Linked DNA regions of Methylovirgula sp. 4M-Z18. The protein of the gene in region 2 binds, or shares a complex with, the protein of the main gene of each other region. Links are inferred from orthologs where the notes say so. Each region holds a gene or a part of one and is shown on either strand. Other genes may lie near its edges.

Region 1 (3,773 bases), 380 kb from region 2 along the record:
GCGCCGATGCCGTGGATGTATTGCAGCGCGATGACCACGCGCTTGTTGGTCGGAATATTTACACCGGCTATACGAGCCATTCTACTCTCCATATGGGTCCTGAGGACCGCTCAAGTTGACCTGCGTCCGGTGGAGACCGGCCCTTGCAGGCGTAAACGAACGAAAACTCCCTGGGGTTGCCCTCAATGGGAAACCGCAAGGAGCAATGCTCGAATGGAATGCGGCGCTTCTAGCGAGGCGCCGCGGCAAGGTCAAGACTTATCTTCACCCAGAATCTTATCGATCGCGGCCGCGACGGCCTCGATTGGCTGCATGCCGTCCACTTTGCGCAGAAGTCCCTTCTTTTCGTAATAAGGGCCGACCGCGGCCGTGTAGGCGTTATAGGCCTCGAGGCGCTTGAACAAGGCCTCCGGCCTGTCGTCGGCGCGGACCGTCTGACCCGCCGCTTCCATATCGGCGGCGCGCTTTTTAATACGCGCCATCAGCTTCTCGTGATCGATCACCAATTCGAGCACGGCATCCAACTGCACATTCTTCGAGGCGAGCATCTTGTCCAGCGCCTCGGCCTGCGGGACGGTGCGCGGAAAGCCGTCGAGGATGAATCCGTTGTGCGCATCCGGCTCTTCGATTCGGTCGGCCACAATGCCGACCACGATTTCGTCCGATACGAGGTGGCCCGCAGCCATCACTTCCTTGGCTTTCAGCCCGATCGGCGTCTCGTGCTTTACGGCGGCGCGCAGCATATCGCCGGTGGAGAGTTGCGGAATCTGGTATTTTTCAACCAGGCGCACCGATTGTGTGCCCTTACCGGCGCCTGGCGGCCCCAGTATGATCAATCTCATCTCTTCCTCCCCCGCAACTTCGCCCGCTTCAACAGACCAGCATATTGCTGCGCCTGCAAGTGGCCATGTACCTGGGCCACCGTATCCATCGTGACACTGACCACAATCAGCAGCGATGTTCCACCGAAAAGTCGCGGAAGGCTATAATAATTCAGCACAAAGTCAGGGATGATGCAGATGAGCGCCAGATAAAGCGCGCCCAAGACGGTAATACGCGTGAGAATCGTGTCGATAAACTGAGCAGTTCTCTCGCCCGGCCGAATCCCGGGCACGAATCCACCTTGTTTTTTCAGATTGTCGGCGGTTTCGACCGGGTTGAACACGATCGCGGTATAGAAGAAGGCGAAGAAGACGATCATCGCCGTGTACAGCAACACGTAGAGCGGCCGCCCCGGCGCCATATAGACGAGGACATTCGCCAGAAAACCGGTGCTGTTCCCGGCAAAACCGGAAATTGTCGTTGGCAGCAGCAAGAGCGAGGACGCGAAAATCGGCGGAATGACGCCCGAGGTGTTCAGCTTCAAGGGCAGGAACGACGAGCGTCCCTCATAGACGCGGTTGCCTTCCTGCCGCTTCGGATAGGTAATCAGCAAGCGGCGCTGCGCCCGCTCCATGTACACGATGAAGGAGATCACGCCCACCATCATCACAACGACGACGAAGCTGATGAAATAATTGCCGGTGGTGGCGCCGGTGTCCAGCGCCGTCGTCACCGCCGTCAGCAATTGCGCGGCGATGCCCGCAAAAATGATCAGGGACGAGCCGTTGCCGATGCCGCGCGAGGTGATCTGCTCGCCGAGCCAGACGATGAACATCGTGCCGCCGACCAAGGTGAGCACCGTCGAGATCATGAAGAACACGCCGGGATCCGTCGCCATGCCGTTGCGCTGCAGGCCATAGCCGATACCCGCCGCCTGGAAGGTCGCCAGGGCCACGGTCAGATAGCGGGTGTATTGGTTCATCACCTTGCGGCCCTGCTCCCCCTCCTTCTTGAGGTTTTCGAGGGTCGGGATCACGGTCGTGAGCAATTGGATGATAATCGACGACGAAATGTAAGGCATGATGTTCAGCGCGAAAATCGCCATGCGCTGAACCGCACCGCCCGACAGCAAGTTGAACATGCCAAGGATGCCGCCACTCTGATTGGCAAAGCTCGACGCGAATTTCGCGGTATCGATGCCGGGAAGCGGAATGTAACAGCCGAGACGGTATATAACCAGAGCGGCAAGCGTGAACCAAATTCGCTTTTTGAGCTCTTCAGCCTTCGAGAAAGAATTCCAGTTGATGCTCGCTGCAAGCTGCTCGGCTGCCGACGCCATATGAGGCTCCCTGGCGGTTCCCGCCATCTAATCCAGGTCTTTACATGCAAACGGGGCTGAGGCACTCAAGCCCTCGCCCCGCTCATATAAGTTATGCTGCGAAAATTTTCACCCTCGCAACGACATTATTGCGCTGCGGGTGCTGCAACTTCCGCGAGAAGCTTGACAGAGCCGCCAACCTTCTCGATCGCTGCAACAGCCGACTTGGAAGCGGCAGCCACTTCGAACGCCAGCTTCGCCTTCAGCTCGCCCTGGCCGAGGATCTTCACCCCGTCGCGGGCCTTGGCGCAGACGCCAGCAGCCACCAGCGATTCCTGCGTCACGGTCAAGGCAGCGTCGAGCTTCCCAGCTTCGATCGCGCTCTGAATGCGGCCGAGATTGACCTCATTGTAGTCGAGCGCGAACAGGTTGTGGAAGCCACGCTTCGGCAGACGACGATGCAGCGGCATCTGACCGCCTTCGAAGCCCTTGACGCGCACGCCGGTGCGGGCCTTCTGACCCTTCACACCTCGGCCGCCGGTCTTGCCCTTGCCGGACCCGATACCGCGGCCAATGCGCATGCGCTTCTTGGACGAGCCGGGATTGTCGGAAATGCCATTGAGTTTCATCGATGATCTCCTCACTGGCCTTCGACGACACGGACAAGGTGCGCGACTTTCGCGACCATGCCGCGCACGGCGGGGGTGTCGATCAGGGTCGAACGGCGGTTCAGCTTGTTGAGCTTGAGGCCGATCAGGGTCTGGCGCTGGTCAGCAGGACGGCCGATCGGGCTCGCATATTGCTCCAGCGTGATGGTCTTTTGCGTGTTGGACATGGATCAATCCTCCCCTCACGCATCCACCGCGTCCGCATCGACGCCCTGGCGGCGCGACTGGAGCGTGGAAACCTTCAAATTGCGGCGAGCCGCAACGGTACGGGGCGAATCTTCCTGCTTGAGAGCGTCGAAGGTCGCACGCACCATGTTATAGGGGTTGGACGAGCCCTGGCTCTTCGCCACGACGTCGTGCATCCCGAGCGTCTCGAACACGGCACGCATCGGACCGCCGGCGATGATGCCGGTACCGGCCGGAGCGGCGCGCAGGATCACGCGGCCGGCGCCATGGCGGCCGGCGACATCATGATGCAGGGTGCGGCCTTCGCGCAGCGGCACGCGGATGAGCGCGCGCTTGGCGGCTTCTGTCGCCTTGCGGATGGCTTCCGGCACTTCGCGTGCCTTGCCGTGACCAAAGCCGACGCGGCCTTTCTGATCACCGACCACGACCAGAGCGGCAAAGCCGAAACGGCGACCACCCTTCACAACTTTTGCGACGCGGTTGATGTGGACCAGACGGTCCACGAACTCGCTCGCGACTTCCTCGCGATCCCGCTCGCGAGAGCGGCCGCGGCCGCCTTGTTCTTCACGTGCCATTTAACTGTTTCCGTCACTTACGCGGGTGGGAAACCCCTGCCCGCTCGCTTCGATAAAAGGACCGCGGACGTCCCGCCCGCAATCCTAGTTTTTTTTAGAAGTTCAACCCGCCTTCGCGGGCGCCTTCGGCGAGCGCCTTGACGCGCCCATGGTAGACATAGGCGCCGCGATCGAACACGACGTCCTTGATGCCGGCCTGGACGG
Region 2 (4,522 bases):
GAAGGCCGAAAACGAAAAGGTGTGCAGGTCGATGTCCTGTGGCGGACGATAGCCGTCACCCGTCGAAATCAGCTCTAGGAACGCCCCGTGCAGCTGCACGATTTGGTTCTCCGTTCCCCACGGATGCCGATTCTTCACCCCCACGGTAAAACCCATGCGGCGGTAGAGATCCGCCTGCGCAGTGAGAGTGCGGGAGGCAAGCACGAGATGGTCGAGGGCGCGCGGCATGGCTGGGTCCGTCGGGTGACATCAAACCCTAACGCCAAAATACGCACATTCAAGATGCTGCGTGCGAGCGCGAGCCCCATGCCAATCGCCGGAGCCCGTCGAGATCAAACGAGACGGCTTTGCACTTTCGCCGCTTGAATGAAGCTCGCGAACAGCGGATGCGGTTCGAAAGGCCGCGACTTCAATTCGGGATGATATTGCACGCCGATGAACCAGGGATGATCCGGAAATTCCACGGTTTCGGGCAACAGACCATCGGGCGAGGTGCCGGCGAAGATCATGCCCTTGCCCTCCAGCCGTTCCCGATAGCTCATATTGACCTCATAGCGGTGGCGGTGCCGTTCGGAAATGAATGTGTCACCATAAATCTGCGCAATACGCGAGCCTGGCGCTAGATCCGATTTATAGGCGCCAAGCCGCATGGTGCCGCCAAGATTTCCACCTTCTTTGCGAATCTCCAACTGGTTGCCGTGCATCCATTCGGTCATCAGTCCAACGACTGGCTCTGGACACGGCCCGAATTCGGTGGAATTCGCCTCGGGGATACCGGCGAGCGATCGGGCCGCCTCGATCACCGCCATCTGCATGCCGAAGCAGATGCCGAAATACGGCACTTTATGTTCGCGCGCGAACCGGGCAGCCTGAATCTTGCCCTCGGCGCCGCGGTGACCGAAGCCGCCGGGCACGAGAATACCATGCACGTGCTGCAGATGGCTGGTCGGGTCCTCACCTTCGAAAATCTCGGCCTCAATCCAATCCAGATTGACCTTGACCCCGTTGGCCATACCGCCATGCGCCAGCGCCTCGATCAGCGACTTATAGGCGTCCTTCAAGCCGGTATATTTGCCGACGACCGCAATCGTCACTTCGCCTTCCGGGTTATGAATGCTGCGTGACACGGCTTTCCAGCGGGTCATATCGGGCTTCGGCGCCGGCTCGATCCCGAAGGCAGCCAGGACTTCCTGATCGAGGCCGGCTTCGTGATAGGCTTGCGGCACATCGTAAATCGTCGAGACGTCGCGCGCCTCGATCACCGCGCTTTCCCGCACGTTGCAGAAGAGCGCGAGCTTGCGCCGCTCTTCCTTCGGGATCTCGCGGTCCGACCGGCACAAAAGGATGTCGGGCGCGATACCGATCGAGCGAAGCTCCTTGACCGAATGTTGGGTCGGCTTGGTCTTCAATTCTCCGGCGCTCGGAATATAGGGCAGCAGCGTCAAATGAATGTAGACCGCATGATGGCGCGGCAATTCGTTGCCGATTTGCCGGATCGCCTCGAAGAACGGGAGCGCCTCGATGTCGCCCACGGTGCCGCCGATCTCGATGAGGCAAAAGTCGACGTCCTCGTTCCCTTCCAGCACGAAATCCTTGATGTGATTCGTGACATGGGGAATGACCTGCACGGTGCCACCGAGGTAATCGCCGCGCCGTTCCTTGGCGATGATCTCCTGATAAATGCGTCCAGTGGTGATGTTGTCCTGCCGCGTCGCCGGGCGCCCGGTAAAGCGCTCATAATGGCCAAGATCGAGATCGGTCTCGGCGCCGTCGTCCGTGACGAAACATTCGCCGTGCTGATACGGGCTCATCGTGCCCGGATCGACGTTCAGATAGGGGTCGAGTTTGCGCAAGCGGACCGAATATCCGCGTGCCTGTAGAAGAGCTCCGAGGGCCGCCGACGCAAGCCCTTTGCCGAGCGAAGATACCACGCCGCCAGTGATGAAAATATACCGCGCCATGGGCTTTAACCCCTATTCCTTTCACGCCGATTCGTCGATCAAAAAAACGACTTGGCCCAATTAATCCACACGCGCGGCCAGCCCTGATCGCGCGTTCATTGTCTCAAGAAAATGGCCGGGGTGACCGGCCATTCAGCTTATTCGGATTTTGGCGCCTCCGGCGCCGCTGGAGCAGCAGGTGTTTGCGGCGCCGGTGTCTTGTTCTGCTCGTTGAGCTTGTCGAAAAGCGACTTGTCGTCTTGCTGGCCAGGCGAGGCCGGGGCCGACGTCTGCGGTAGATTGTTGAACAGCGACGACGGCGCACGGCTGCGGCTCGCCAAGATGCCGAGCGACAGGCTGGTAATGAAGAAAATCGCGGCCAAAATGCCGGTTGTGCGCGTCAAGGCGTTCGCCTGGCCGCGGCCCGTCATGAAGCCGCCGCCTCCGCCCTGCCCGAGCGCACCGCCTTCCGAGCGCTGCAACAGCACGACGCCCACCAAGGCGACCACCACCATCAGGTGGATAACGATCAATACGGACTGTAACATTCAAAATCCATGGAGTTTTGGCACGGGAACGGCCTGCGCCCCCAAATATTGGGGCGGCTTCTACACGATACAAGTGGGCTTGGCTATGGCCGTCTTTCATTTTGGATGACCGTGAACGGCGGCTGAGCTAATCTCCGCGCGACCGGAGGGGTCGCTTTGGAATTTCCTGCGCGCCATCGGTTTTCTGAGCCGCATTCTGCAAGACTAGTTGCCGATGCGCGCCCTTGCGTATAAGACCTTGATGACAAGCCGAATTTATTTATAAATCAGTTATGTATGATTATATACTCACGTTTTATGTTAGGAGAATCGCATGAAGATCAGTGCTCGTAATGTGCTCAAAGGCACGATTGTCGATGTCGTCAAAGGTCAGACGACGGCACACGTCCGGATCGATGTGAACGGCACGATCGTGACGTCCTCGATCACCAATCAGTCCGTCGACGAGCTGAAACTCGAGAAGGGCAAACAGGCCTATGCGGTCGTGAAAGCTTCCGATGTCATGGTCGCCGTGGACCAGCATTAGGCAGATCCTCTGTGATGAGACTTGCTGCAGCCCTCCGCGTGCGTGCGCTGATTGTCGCCGGCTTGCTGGTTTTCGCTTCCGGTCCGGCCTTTTGCGCCGACGTCACGGATTCGGCCGGGCGAACCGTCCATGTGCCGGATCATGTGACCCATATCGTACCGGCCGGACCACCGGCCGATGTGCTGCTGTATGCGCTCGCGCCCGATTTGCTCGCCGGATTGGTCGAACCCTGGCGCGCCGATCAGATCGGCGCCGTTCCCGAAGCTTACCGGGGCTCGGCCAAGTGCCGCGGATTACCGGCAAATTGTCCGATGACGATTTTGTCCGGCTTTCCGACCGCCATCCCGACCTGATCGTCGATTACGGCGACGTGAACGCCGACTATGCGCATCTTGCGGACATGGTGCAGGACAAATTGCACGTCCCCTATCTGCTGCTTGACGGCAGTTTGACGCATCAGCCTGATATGGTTCGCAAACTTGGCGCTATCCTGGGCAAGTCCGAGCGCGCGGAAACCATTGCAGCCGCGAGCCAGCAGGCATTGGGCCGTTTGCAGGCCCTGGCGCCGGCCGAGCGGATCAAAGTCTATTATGCGCGCGGGGTCGACGGCCTACAGGCCGTCCGCGCCGGTTCAAGCCTGAGCGAGGCGATCGAACTCGCCGGTGCGCAGAATGTCACCCCTGCCGGTCACGGCGCTTTTATGACGGTGAGTCTCGACGATGTCGTGCGGTTTGCGCCGCAAGTGGTGATTCTGGCGGATTCGACGGCGGCGACATTCGATAGTCCGTTGCGCCGCGCCTTGCCAGAGGGCACCAGGTTCCTGATCGATCGTGGGTTACCTTACCCGATTCTCGAAAAGCCGCCGTCCATCAACCGCCTCGTCGGCGCACTTGCCTTGGCCGAGCAGCTCTATCCGAAAGAAGCCCACGGCTTTGCCGAGCGCGCCGCGGAACTTCAGACGTTGCTCTTCCCCGGCGCGCCGCAAAGCGCGCTTTTCCTCGCGAAATGAGGCGCCCTCACTTGTAAGCGGCTGCGATTCTAATGAAATCGTCGCATTTCAGGCTCGCGCCGCCGATCAGAGCGCCATTGACATTGGCAACCGCCATCAGCTCTGCGGCATTGGCCGGCTTGACCGATCCACCGTAGAGAATGCGCACGCCATCCGCCGCATCCGGCACCAAGCGCTTGAGCTGCGCGCGGATGAAGGCGTGCACTTCAGCGACATCCGCCGCGGTCGGCGTCAGTCCGGTGCCGATGGCCCAGACGGGTTCATAGGCGATGACCAGATTATCTGCGGTGGCGCCGGGAGGAAGAGAACCGTCGACCTGCGCTTCGACGACTTTGAGCGTGTCACCGGCCACCCGCTGATCCTTCGTCTCGCCGACACAGACAACGGCCACGAGACCCGCGCGAATCGCCGCCTCCGCCTTGGCGCGCACTAAAGCATCGCTTTCGTGGTGATCGGCCCGGCGCTCCGAATGGCCCAGGATCACATAGGCCGCCCCGGC

Evidence for each region. The genes of interacting proteins can lie anywhere in the genome.
Region 1: secG (region 2) and secY share a complex: the UniProt entries of both Escherichia coli proteins name them as parts of the sec protein translocase complex. The link is inferred for Methylovirgula sp. 4M-Z18 from one-to-one orthologs.

Annotation. Positions count from the first base shown.
Region 1 is NZ_CP149574.1:2,522,726-2,526,498, forward strand. Bases 1-2,994 are described here. They hold secY (preprotein translocase subunit SecY), read right to left. Parts: upstream 2,162-2,994; coding sequence 839-2,161; downstream 1-838. Other genes in these bases: rpsM (30S ribosomal protein S13), read right to left, coding at 1-80; V9T28_RS11665 (adenylate kinase), read right to left, coding at 252-842; rplO (50S ribosomal protein L15), read right to left, coding at 2,287-2,769; rpmD (50S ribosomal protein L30), read right to left, coding at 2,781-2,975; rpsE (30S ribosomal protein S5), read right to left, coding at 2,991-2,994. Outside these bases: more of rpsE, read right to left, coding at 2,995-3,569; rplR (50S ribosomal protein L18), read right to left, coding at 3,664-3,773. UniProt on the Escherichia coli protein: The central subunit of the protein translocation channel SecYEG. Consists of two halves formed by TMs 1-5 and 6-10.
Region 2 is NZ_CP149574.1:2,145,904-2,150,425, forward strand. Bases 794-3,758 are described here. They hold secG (preprotein translocase subunit SecG), read right to left. Parts: upstream 2,489-3,758; coding sequence 2,099-2,488; downstream 794-2,098. Other genes in these bases: V9T28_RS09970 (CTP synthase), read right to left, coding at 794-1,961; V9T28_RS09980 (TOBE domain-containing protein), read left to right, coding at 2,802-3,014; V9T28_RS09985 (hypothetical protein), read left to right, coding at 3,029-3,367; V9T28_RS09990 (ABC transporter substrate-binding protein), read left to right, coding at 3,319-3,758. Outside these bases: V9T28_RS09965 (VOC family protein), read right to left, coding at 1-228; more of V9T28_RS09970, read right to left, coding at 333-793; more of V9T28_RS09990, read left to right, coding at 3,759-4,023; tpiA (triose-phosphate isomerase), read right to left, coding at 4,031-4,522. UniProt on the Escherichia coli protein: Subunit of the protein translocation channel SecYEG. Overexpression of some hybrid proteins has been thought to jam the protein secretion apparatus resulting in cell death; while this may be true it also results in FtsH-mediated degradation of SecY.